DNA from 3 places in the Cellvibrio zantedeschiae genome. Region 3 is predicted to be linked to each of the others. Evidence: predicted binding sites of a transcription regulator. Region 3 holds the regulator's gene; each other region holds the start of a gene.
The links. The regulator FliA, encoded in region 3, starts transcription of late flagellar genes. The targets are predictions, from matches to a motif close to TAAAGTTATNNNNNNNNCGGCCGATANCC.
Positions count from the first base shown of each region.

Region 1: IE104_RS19155 (flagellin N-terminal helical domain-containing protein) is a predicted target of FliA. The motif match lies at 1,900-1,928, and genes of this name have one in related genera.
Region 2: IE104_RS08560 (chemotaxis protein CheV) is a predicted target of FliA. The motif match lies at 1,687-1,715, and genes of this name have one in related genera.

Region 1 is NZ_BMYZ01000001.1:1,913,062-1,916,201, reverse strand. It holds gene flgL (flagellar hook-associated protein FlgL) at 1-1,403, shown strand, start outside; gene IE104_RS08490 (flagellar protein FliT) at 1,474-1,800, shown strand; gene IE104_RS19155 (flagellin N-terminal helical domain-containing protein) at 2,023-3,140, shown strand, end outside.
Region 2 is NZ_BMYZ01000001.1:1,930,203-1,933,342, reverse strand. It holds gene IE104_RS08575 (flagella synthesis protein FlgN) at 1-225, opposite strand, end outside; gene flgM (flagellar biosynthesis anti-sigma factor FlgM) at 349-663, opposite strand; gene flgA (flagellar basal body P-ring formation chaperone FlgA) at 849-1,616, opposite strand; gene IE104_RS08560 (chemotaxis protein CheV) at 1,864-2,820, shown strand; gene IE104_RS08555 (CheR family methyltransferase) at 2,904-3,140, shown strand, end outside.
Region 3 is NZ_BMYZ01000001.1:1,070,533-1,073,672, forward strand. It holds gene IE104_RS04730 (MinD/ParA family protein) at 1-753, shown strand, start outside; gene IE104_RS04735 (RNA polymerase sigma factor FliA) at 787-1,509, shown strand; gene cheY (chemotaxis response regulator CheY) at 1,697-2,080, shown strand; gene IE104_RS04745 (protein phosphatase CheZ) at 2,125-2,931, shown strand; gene IE104_RS04750 (chemotaxis protein CheA) at 2,959-3,140, shown strand, end outside.

The sequences.
Region 1 (3,140 bases), 840 kb from region 3:
CGTTTAACACTAAAGCCAGCCCAACTAATCAGGCATCGCCAGCGGCGATCATCAGTGTGGGCGAAGTTTACGACCAGATCGCATTTGATAAATTGTATCCTGAAGACATGTTGGTCACGTTTAATGCGAATGCGTCAGTAATACCTCCATCACCTAATTACACGATTACCGAGCGTTCAACTGGCAAAGTGCTTGTTGATAAGCAGGTTTTTGTTTCCGGTCAGGACATTAAAATTAATGGCGCAAAATTTTCAATTTCGGGCACACCTTTTTCTGGTGTGGCTGCAGTGCCTTCAACTATCTCTTTGAGTTCGGCTGCGTTTACGGGCGCGATTGCTGCGGATAAAGATTATTCCGTAACGCCCGGCAGTTTTGAAATTACGGTTGGCGGTATAACTGAAACTTTGGTGTTGGATCAAAATTTCGCAACGAATAATGGTGCTAATGCTCTTAACGATTTTATTACCGGTTTGGGTGGCGCAACCGATAAATCTTTTTACAGCACTTTGCCGTTCAATACGTCAACCGCTGCGGCTAATTATAAGAAGCTGCAAAATCTGGGTATTACTTTGTCAGATACGGGCGTGTTTACTTCGGCTACGGGTTTGAATATTACGATTAAAAATTCTTCTGCTGCAGCCATCAGCACTATTACTGGTGTAGCTACGCAGGGCGCAGGCACCACAACAGCAAATATTCCAATTACATACCCTGGCGCTTCAACATTTAATTTCGCGGCAACACCAGAAACTGTTGATATTACCGTTAACGGAAAAACCGCAACCTTAACCTTGAACACTAACGTAACTGATGCCATTAGTTTGGCCGCAGCATTAAATAATGGAACCAATGCCGTTGAGTTGGCAAAGTTGGGTGTGATTGCAACAGCACAAGGCCTGTCATCACTAAGTAATTCTGTTATTTCTTTAACGAATGCTGGGGCGAATGTATTAGCGGCGATGGGTGTAAGCGGTAGCCCGGTTAAATCTTCTTTAGGTGTGTTGGCAACGCCTGGTGATAAATTTGTTATCGAATCAACGGGCAAGCAAGGTTTGTTGACTACAGTGTCACGCTTTAGTGAAGCCATGAAGGGCATTGATAACACCCAACAAAGTAAAGATGACTTTGCAAAAATCGTTGCCAAAACTCTGGCGAGTTTAGAAAACGTATTAACTAATATCTCAGCTGTGCAGGGCGATGTGGGTGCGCGTCAAAATATGTTGGAAAGCACCAAGAATTTGAATTCCGATATTGAGCTGAACAGCCAGGAAGTGTTGTCTCAGTTGGAAGATTTGGACTATGCAGAGGCTTCCACCCGTTTGCAAATGCAAACCTTCGTGTTAAGCGCGGCGCAACAAAGCTTTATCAAGATTAGTGAATTAAGTTTATTTAAATATATGTAATTTATAAAAAGGCTGTTGAGTTTTTCGCGGCAGCGCCCCATTCTTAATTAACCCTTTTTAGGTGACCGCTATGGAAAACCATGAATTATTGAAGCCTCTCTATGAAGTATTGGAGCGTGTTAGGGATTTGGTAAAGCTGGCGCAAGCTGAAGAGTGGGAAGCCATGGATGTTGCAGCAAACAAATACCAGCAACACGTTACTTTTCTGGATGACAATCGTTACATCCAGGCACTTCAGGATGCTCATTTAGTGGACTCAGCCAAATCTATCATCGTTCAAATCCAGGGATTGAATGACGATCTTGATACGCATACCTCTTTGCAGCGTGAAAAAATCGCGTCAGAGTTACGTCAGCTGAATCAGTCCAACAAAGCTATGGAGGCATACGGTCGATAATTTGACGGAAGTTGTGCAAAACCCTATCTCTTATAACTCTATGCAATACAATTTGCTGATTCTCGCGATAAATGTTTTAAGTTTTTTATAAAAATCCCCTAAAGCAAGTGAAAAGTCGGGCGATAACCTTTTCAGAAGCGCTGATGCGTCTGTTGTTCAGGCTTCAACAAACCGACTAACTCAGCTCAGCGCTGCAGTAAAAATCACTTTAGGGGATTTATCATGGCCTTAATTATCAACACTAATACCGCCTCACTTAACGCTCAGCGTCAATTAATGAGTTCCGGTTCGTCGCAAGATCTATCCACCCAACGCTTGTCATCTGGTCAACGTATTAACTCTGCAAAAGATGACGCTGCGGGCTTGGCGATTTCAAACAAAATGTCTTCTCAAATCCGCGGTCTCGACCAAGCGGTTCGTAACGCAAACGACGGTGTGTCTCTGATTCAAACCGCTGAAGGTGCGTTAGCTGAGTCAACCAACATTCTTCAACGTATGCGTGAACTAGCGGTACAGTCTTCGAACGGTATCTACAGTAACGCTGACCGTGCACAGTTGAACGCTGAAAGTAAACAACTTGTATCGGAATTGGATCGTATCTCTAAATCAACTTCTTTCAACGGCCAAAACCTGTTGGACGGTAAGTTGGGCGATATCAAACTGCAAGTAGGTGCACAAGCTAACCAAACGATTAGCTTCAAAATTGCTGCTACCGATGCAAAATCTTTGGGCCTGGGTTCAGTTGCTGCTGACGTATTGGGTACCAACCTTGACCAAGCCATCACTTCTACCAAGTTCAACGATGGTGATGTACTGATCAATGGCCAGAACATTGGTTCTTTCGACGGTACTGCTAGTGGTGCAAGCTTGTCCAAATTCTTGACCGCTGTTAACAGCAAATTGTCTGGTGTAACTATCGGTGCTGTAAACACTGTAACTGCAACTTCTGCTGGTGACGGTAAAACTACCGCTGCTGCTACCCTGACAATTGGTCTTGGTAATGCTGACGGTACCACTAGCCAATACGTAATTAAAAACACCAACAGTATGGATGAAATGGTTGCGGCCATTAACAATCAGGCTAACGGTACTATAGTAGCGTCTAAAACTGCTGACGGTTATTTGTCTATCCTGAGCAACACTGGCGCAAGCATCACACTGACTCAAACTACTGGCGCTCTGGGTTCAGGTATTACTTCCGGTTCTACCGTACAAGCGCAATTGACTGTTGCAAGTGCTGACGGCTCAGCGGTGCGTGTAACCACTGGCAACAACGCTGCTGCTGGTTTGTTGGCTCACTTAGGCTTGCAAGAAACTCGTGCTAACGGTACTACTGTTGG
Region 2 (3,140 bases), 860 kb from region 3:
TAAATCGGTTGTTAGCCCGGCGTTACGCAAAATTTGTTCGCGCTGGCGTGCTGTATAAGAAAGGTTGCCAAGTAGCTGATCTTTTTGGCTGACAATTTCTTGCATGCCTTGCAGCTGGCGCTGTTCCAGAAATTCACGTTCCTGGGTAAGGAGTGCTTTCAATTGTTGGATGGCACTGGAGTCTTGGGCGAGCATATCGCGCAAAAATTGGGTATTGAGAGACATAGCAACCTCACTGGTTTAGCGAATCTGGCCATTGTTGGGGTAAGGGCCAGATACGTTTGTAAAGAGTTCGGGTAAATCAGCTGTCGATTAACCTGAGGCTCGGCTTTTTAACCTATCTATTTCTTAACCTAAAAGTTCATCCTGATTGAGCATATTTTCAGCAATGCGCTCAGGATTAATTTCAAAGCGACCTTCTGCGATGGCTTGCTTGATGGCGGCTACGCGATCAAGGTTTACATCGGGCAGGCTGCCGATTTTGGCTTGCAGGCGCACCAGGTTTTGCGCTTCTGAACTCAGCACTACATTGTCTTTAGTGCTTGGTTCAGGCGTCGCCACAGGCGCGCTCTGGGTTTTGGTGCTGGTAGTGGCCACGGGCGCCGAACTTCGGCTGCGGTTGGCACCGCCAGATGAATTGATGTTGTTTGTATCTATAACCATGATTTCGTTCCCCAACGATTGCTATGTGTTCAAAGAGACTGGTGATAATAGTTTCCTATTAATCAGAGTTCCCTTATGAGGGTTGTCGGCCAGTAGCTCTGGAACTTTAGCAACTTTTTTGGCTTTTTGACTATTTAACTTCATTGTCTTCGTTTATGCCGGCTTGGCATCAACAGTCTTGCGTATTACATAATGCTTTGAACTTTACCGGCCGCTACAACCCGGGCATTAATAACGCGTGCCGATTGGTTGTTCTTAACCCGTATTTGCTGACCAATGCGCCCATCGGAAACCGCGGTACCATTGGTTTTAACGCTTATTTCACCGGCTGCTGCTTCCATGCTCACTGTATCGCCACGTTTAATGACGAGTGGAGCATCAAGCGCAGAGTTTCTAAATACTTCACCTTTATTCACTGTGAACTTTATTTCTTTGCCCACGATAGCGTTTGGCACAAGGGAAAAGCCCATGCGAAATTCGCTCACATCTTTAACTTCAGTGGTTAAATCATCCTCAGTAACCACATCTCCGCGCTGTAGGGTGCGGCTGGCAACTGCCACCGAGCGGTAAACCTTTGCCTGTGCAGGGACTAAAATTGTCCAGGATGACGTGCCTTTACAGGCAACCTGTACATTGATGTTTCCACCGCTGTTGGTTGTATCTTTAAGGTTTAACGAAAGGCTTTGATCGCAGCGAGCCAAGCGTAAACGGTTGTCCAGATTGCCTACTTTTACTTCTACTTTAATTGCCTGGGTTTTGCTGTATTCGTCCGTCAAAAACCGGGCGACTTGCAACTCTATTTGCCCAATATTCTCAATAGGTGCCTGAGCATTGGCGCTTTGGCTAAAGCAAACCGCTAACGCACAAAACCAGGTAATCCTGTTAATGCCTTGTTTGATGGGCGTGAACGCAATATTCAAAAAGAAAATTCTATAAAAACTACGAAATCTCATAATTTGTCCTATCCTCATAAGGCGGATTGCTGCTTTTGAACAAATCTACAAGTTTCATCTGCAATCGACCTAAAGAGTGACGGCTTTCAGCCGAAAAAGCTTACTAACGATGATAAAAGCAAAGTCTATGCCGTTTTCCCTGACTATAAAAAAGACAGCATAAAGGCAGCATAAAAAATCCCCAGGCAAGTTGCTTCACCAAAGCGGCTTGAACGTAAAATTTGTTTGATAAGAAAGAGGTGGTGGCATGGCCGGTGTAATGGATAGCGTCAACCAACGTACACAACTGGTTGGACAAAATCGTCTGGAGCTATTGTTATTTCGACTGGGCAGCCAACAGCTCTATGGCATTAACGTGTTTAAAGTGAAGGAGGTTCTGCAGTGTCCTCCTTTAAATGCACTTCCTGGCCGCAACTCGGTGGTTCGCGGTGTTGCCCACATTCGCGGCGGCACCATTCCCATTATGGATATGAACCTTGCCATTGGCCGCCGTGAACTGCCGGATATTGATAACTGCTTTGTGATCATCACTGAATACAACCGTACTGCCCAGGGCTTTCTGGTGCGCTCCGTTGAGCGAATTGTGAACATGAACTGGGGAGATATTCATCCACCACCAAAAGGTGCGGGTAAAGAACATTATTTAACGGCTGTCACTCAAGTGGATGGTCAGTTGGTGGAAATTATCGATGTGGAAAAAATCCTCGCTGAAGTGTCTCCAATGAAGGAAGACGTATCAGAAGGTGTTATTGAAGATGGTATTGCCGATAAAGTGGTGCAAAAACATGTGCTTATCGTTGACGACTCAACCATTGCGCGCAAGCAAATTCAACGCGTAGTTGAGGGCATGGGCATTCGCACGACGATCAAAAAAGACGGTGCAGAGGCGCTCCAATATTTGAAAGATATTTTGGCATCGGGCAAAGATCCCTATGCTGAGTTGGTAATGATTATCTGCGACATCGAAATGCCGGAAATGGACGGTTATACCTTCACGGCTGAGGTTCGCAATAATCCAGATTTGAAGAAGCTTCATATTGTGCTCCACACATCCTTAAGCGGTGTGTTTAACGAAGCCATGGTGCGGAAAGTGGGTGCGGATGACTTCCTCGCGAAGTTCCATCCTGATGAACTGGCGCGCCGGGTTAATGATCGTGTATTAGCAATTACGGGTGAAAGCTTATTGCCGCCCGATGCAGAGTAACTTCTCTCCGCGGAGGAGTTAGCTATGCAGAGTAATTGGAGCCTTGGGCTCACTAACGCGATGTAGTACTGCTAAGAGCATTTATGATAAATAAAGATTCAAATGATGTGTTTGCCAAACTGGCAGCTCGCGATAATGTAGATCAGGCCGAGTTTGATCAGTTTCGCCAATTTTTAGAAGATGCTTGCGGCATTTCGCTCGGTGATAACAAGCAATATCTTGTTACCAACCGTATGCGTCGCTTAATGGATGACCATAAAATCGCTAACTTCGGCGATTTAGTGCGCAATTTACGTCAAGGCCTTAATCGCAAGCTAAAA
Region 3 (3,140 bases):
GTGAACCTCAGTATCGCCCTGGCGGAAATGCGCCGGCGCGTAGTCCTGTTTGATGCCGACCTCGGGTTGGCGAATGTCGATGTTCTTCTCGGCTTAAAAGCCACTCATACACTCGCTGATGTGCTTGCAGGCACTCATTCATTAATGGATGTTTTGGTTAATGGTCCAGCGGGTATCAAGATTGTTCCAGCTTCGTCCGGCGTGCAGCGCATGGCCGAGTTAAGTGCTGCTGAGCATGCCGGTTTAATCAACGCTTTCAATGAGTTAAGCGATCAAGTTGATGTGCTTATTATAGATACGGCTGCCGGTATTTCAGATACAGTTGTCAGCTTTGTGCGCGCTGCCAATGAGGTTGTTGTAGTCGTTTGCGATGAACCTTCTTCCATTACAGACGCCTACGCGCTCATCAAACTTCTTAACAAAGAGTACAACATGCAACGCTTCCGCGTGATCGCGAATATGACGCGCAATCCGGCGGAAGGCACCAGCATGTTTAACAAACTGAATACCGTGTGCGAACGCTTCCTCGACGTAACCCTGCAGTTCGTTGGCCAGGTTCCCTTCGATGAAGAAGTACGTAACGCCGTACGCAAACAAAAAGCCTTGCTGGAGTTTGCACCTACTTCTAAAGCCGCCGTTGCGATTCGTGGTTTGGCGCAAACCGTGGACAAGTGGCCGTTGCCGAGCGGTCCTAGCGGGCGTCTGGAATTTTTTGTAGAACGTTTACTTCGTGCGGCGAATGACCGCTACTGAGTATGACTTATGGCCGCAGTTGATAGGTTAGCCATGTACGATAAAACGGAGCAAAGCCTTCACAACGCGCGCATTGAAGAGTTTGCGCCCCTCGTGAAGCGCATCGCCTACCACATGATGATGCGTATGCCTGCCAGCGTGCAGGTAGACGATCTTATTCAGGCTGGAATGATTGGCCTGATCGAAGCTGCACAAAAATACGATTCCTCCAAAGGCGCCAGTTTCGAAACCTATGCCGGTATCCGCATTCGCGGTTCCATAGTCGATGAAATGCGCCGTGGCGACTGGGCTCCGCGCTCGGTTCACCGCAATTCCCGCCGTATTGCCCAAGCCATTAAAGCTGTAGAAGCCCGCACGGGTCGCGATGCCCAGGATGCCCAAATTGCTGCCGAGCTTGAGGTGAGCCTGGAGGAATATCACTCCATGCTGCAAGACTCCAACTGCAGTCGTCTTTACAGCTATGAAGAAACCTTCGGCGAAGAAGACAGCAATATAGATGCAAGCGAAACCAGCAGTGCATTCGCCAGTCCTTTTGAAGGTTTGCAGCGCGAAGGCTTAAAGAAAGCGCTCGCCTCCGCTATTAGTCAGTTGCCCGAACGCGAACGCATGGTGCTTGCTCTCTACTATAACGAAGAGCTCAACCTTAAAGAGATTGGGTTGGTGCTGGGGGTGAGCGAATCGCGCGTTAGCCAAATTCATAGCCAGGCTGCCTCGCGGTTGAAATCGCGTTTGGCGGGTTGGCAGTCGCAGGGTTAAAAGCATTACCCCCCAACGGCAACGCAGGAGTAGGTGCCGTGGAGGTTGCTTGTCATGCAAACACTTCGAACAAATAAAGCTCAATAAGTAATTAAAAAAGTTTTTTAACGTCAGAAAACTGGCTAGATCGCCAACACTGGCTAGACTAACAGTAAACGAAATTCCTGTAGGTGTGACGGAGGTTGCTTTGGATAAGAACATGAAAATCTTGATTGTCGATGACTTCTCGACGATGCGGCGGATCATTAAAAATCTGCTGAGAGATTTGGGTTTTTCAAATACCCATGAAGCGGATGACGGCATGACAGCATTGCCCATGCTCAAGAGCGGTGACTTCCAGTTTTTGGTAACAGATTGGAACATGCCTGGCATGACGGGTATTGATTTGCTGCGCGCTGTGCGTGCCGACGAAAAACTCGCCACCTTGCCGGTGCTTATGGTTACTGCAGAAGCCAAGCGCGACCAAATTATTGAGGCAGCACAAGCCGGGGTAAATGGTTACGTCGTAAAACCTTTTACGGCGCAGGCGCTTAAAGAAAAAATTGAAAAAATATTTGAGCGTGTTGGCTAACAAAAAAACGTTTTGCTGCCACAACCTAACAATAAGGCATATCCATGGCATCCGAGATATTAGTCGATCCTAACAACGAATTGTTCATTGCCGAACTCAAAGAATGTGCAAAGCTGTTAACGGAAAAATTGCAAGGCAATCAGTTTGAAGAAGCTTCTGCGCTTATTCAAAGTATTACTGAATCACGTGATCGCCATATTTTTCAAACGGTGGGTAAATTAACTCGCGGTTTGCACAATGCTATTGTGAATTTCAATGTAGATGCTGATCTCAGCAAGCAGCCTCCAAAAATTGAAGGTTCAGATATTCATGACGCATCTAATCGTTTGAATTACGTTATTGAACTTACGCAAAAAGCAGCAGAGAGAACCATGGATATGGTTGACGAAGCTGCACCAATTGCAGCAAATCTTGGTCAGGAAGCCAGCTTGTTGCGAAATGATTGGGCACGCTTAAAACGCCGCGAAATGTCTGCCGATGAATTCCGTGAATTGTACGAGCGTATGGATGGTTTTCTCGGGCAAATGGAAGTAGGCACCGAGCGTTTGAACAAAAGTTTACAAGACATTGTGCTCGAACAAGGCTTTCAGGATTTAACCGGCCAGGTATTAAAGCGTGTTATAGGTTTAATCAAAGACGTTGAAAAAGATTTAGTCGATTTAGTGCGCATGGCTGGTCAGGTTGAAGAAATCACCGGCATCGTCGATAACTTGGATGGCGAGCAAAATATCGATGACTTAATTGAAAAACGTAAGCACGAGGCTGAAGGCCCACAAATTAATAAAGAACGTGAGAACGTAGTTTCCGGTCAGGATGAAGTTGATGACCTTTTATCCAGTCTCGGTTTCTAGAGCCAAATGTTTTTGGGGAATAGCTGAATGAGTTTTGGTGATGACGAGGATATTCTTCAGGACTTTTTAGTTGAAGCAGGCGAAATTTTAGAGCGCCTCTCGCAACAACTAGTTGATCTTGAACAGCGTCCTGATGATAAAAATTTATTAAACGCGATTTTTCGTGGATTTCACACTGTAAAAGGTGGGGCTGGCTTTTTGTCGCTCAC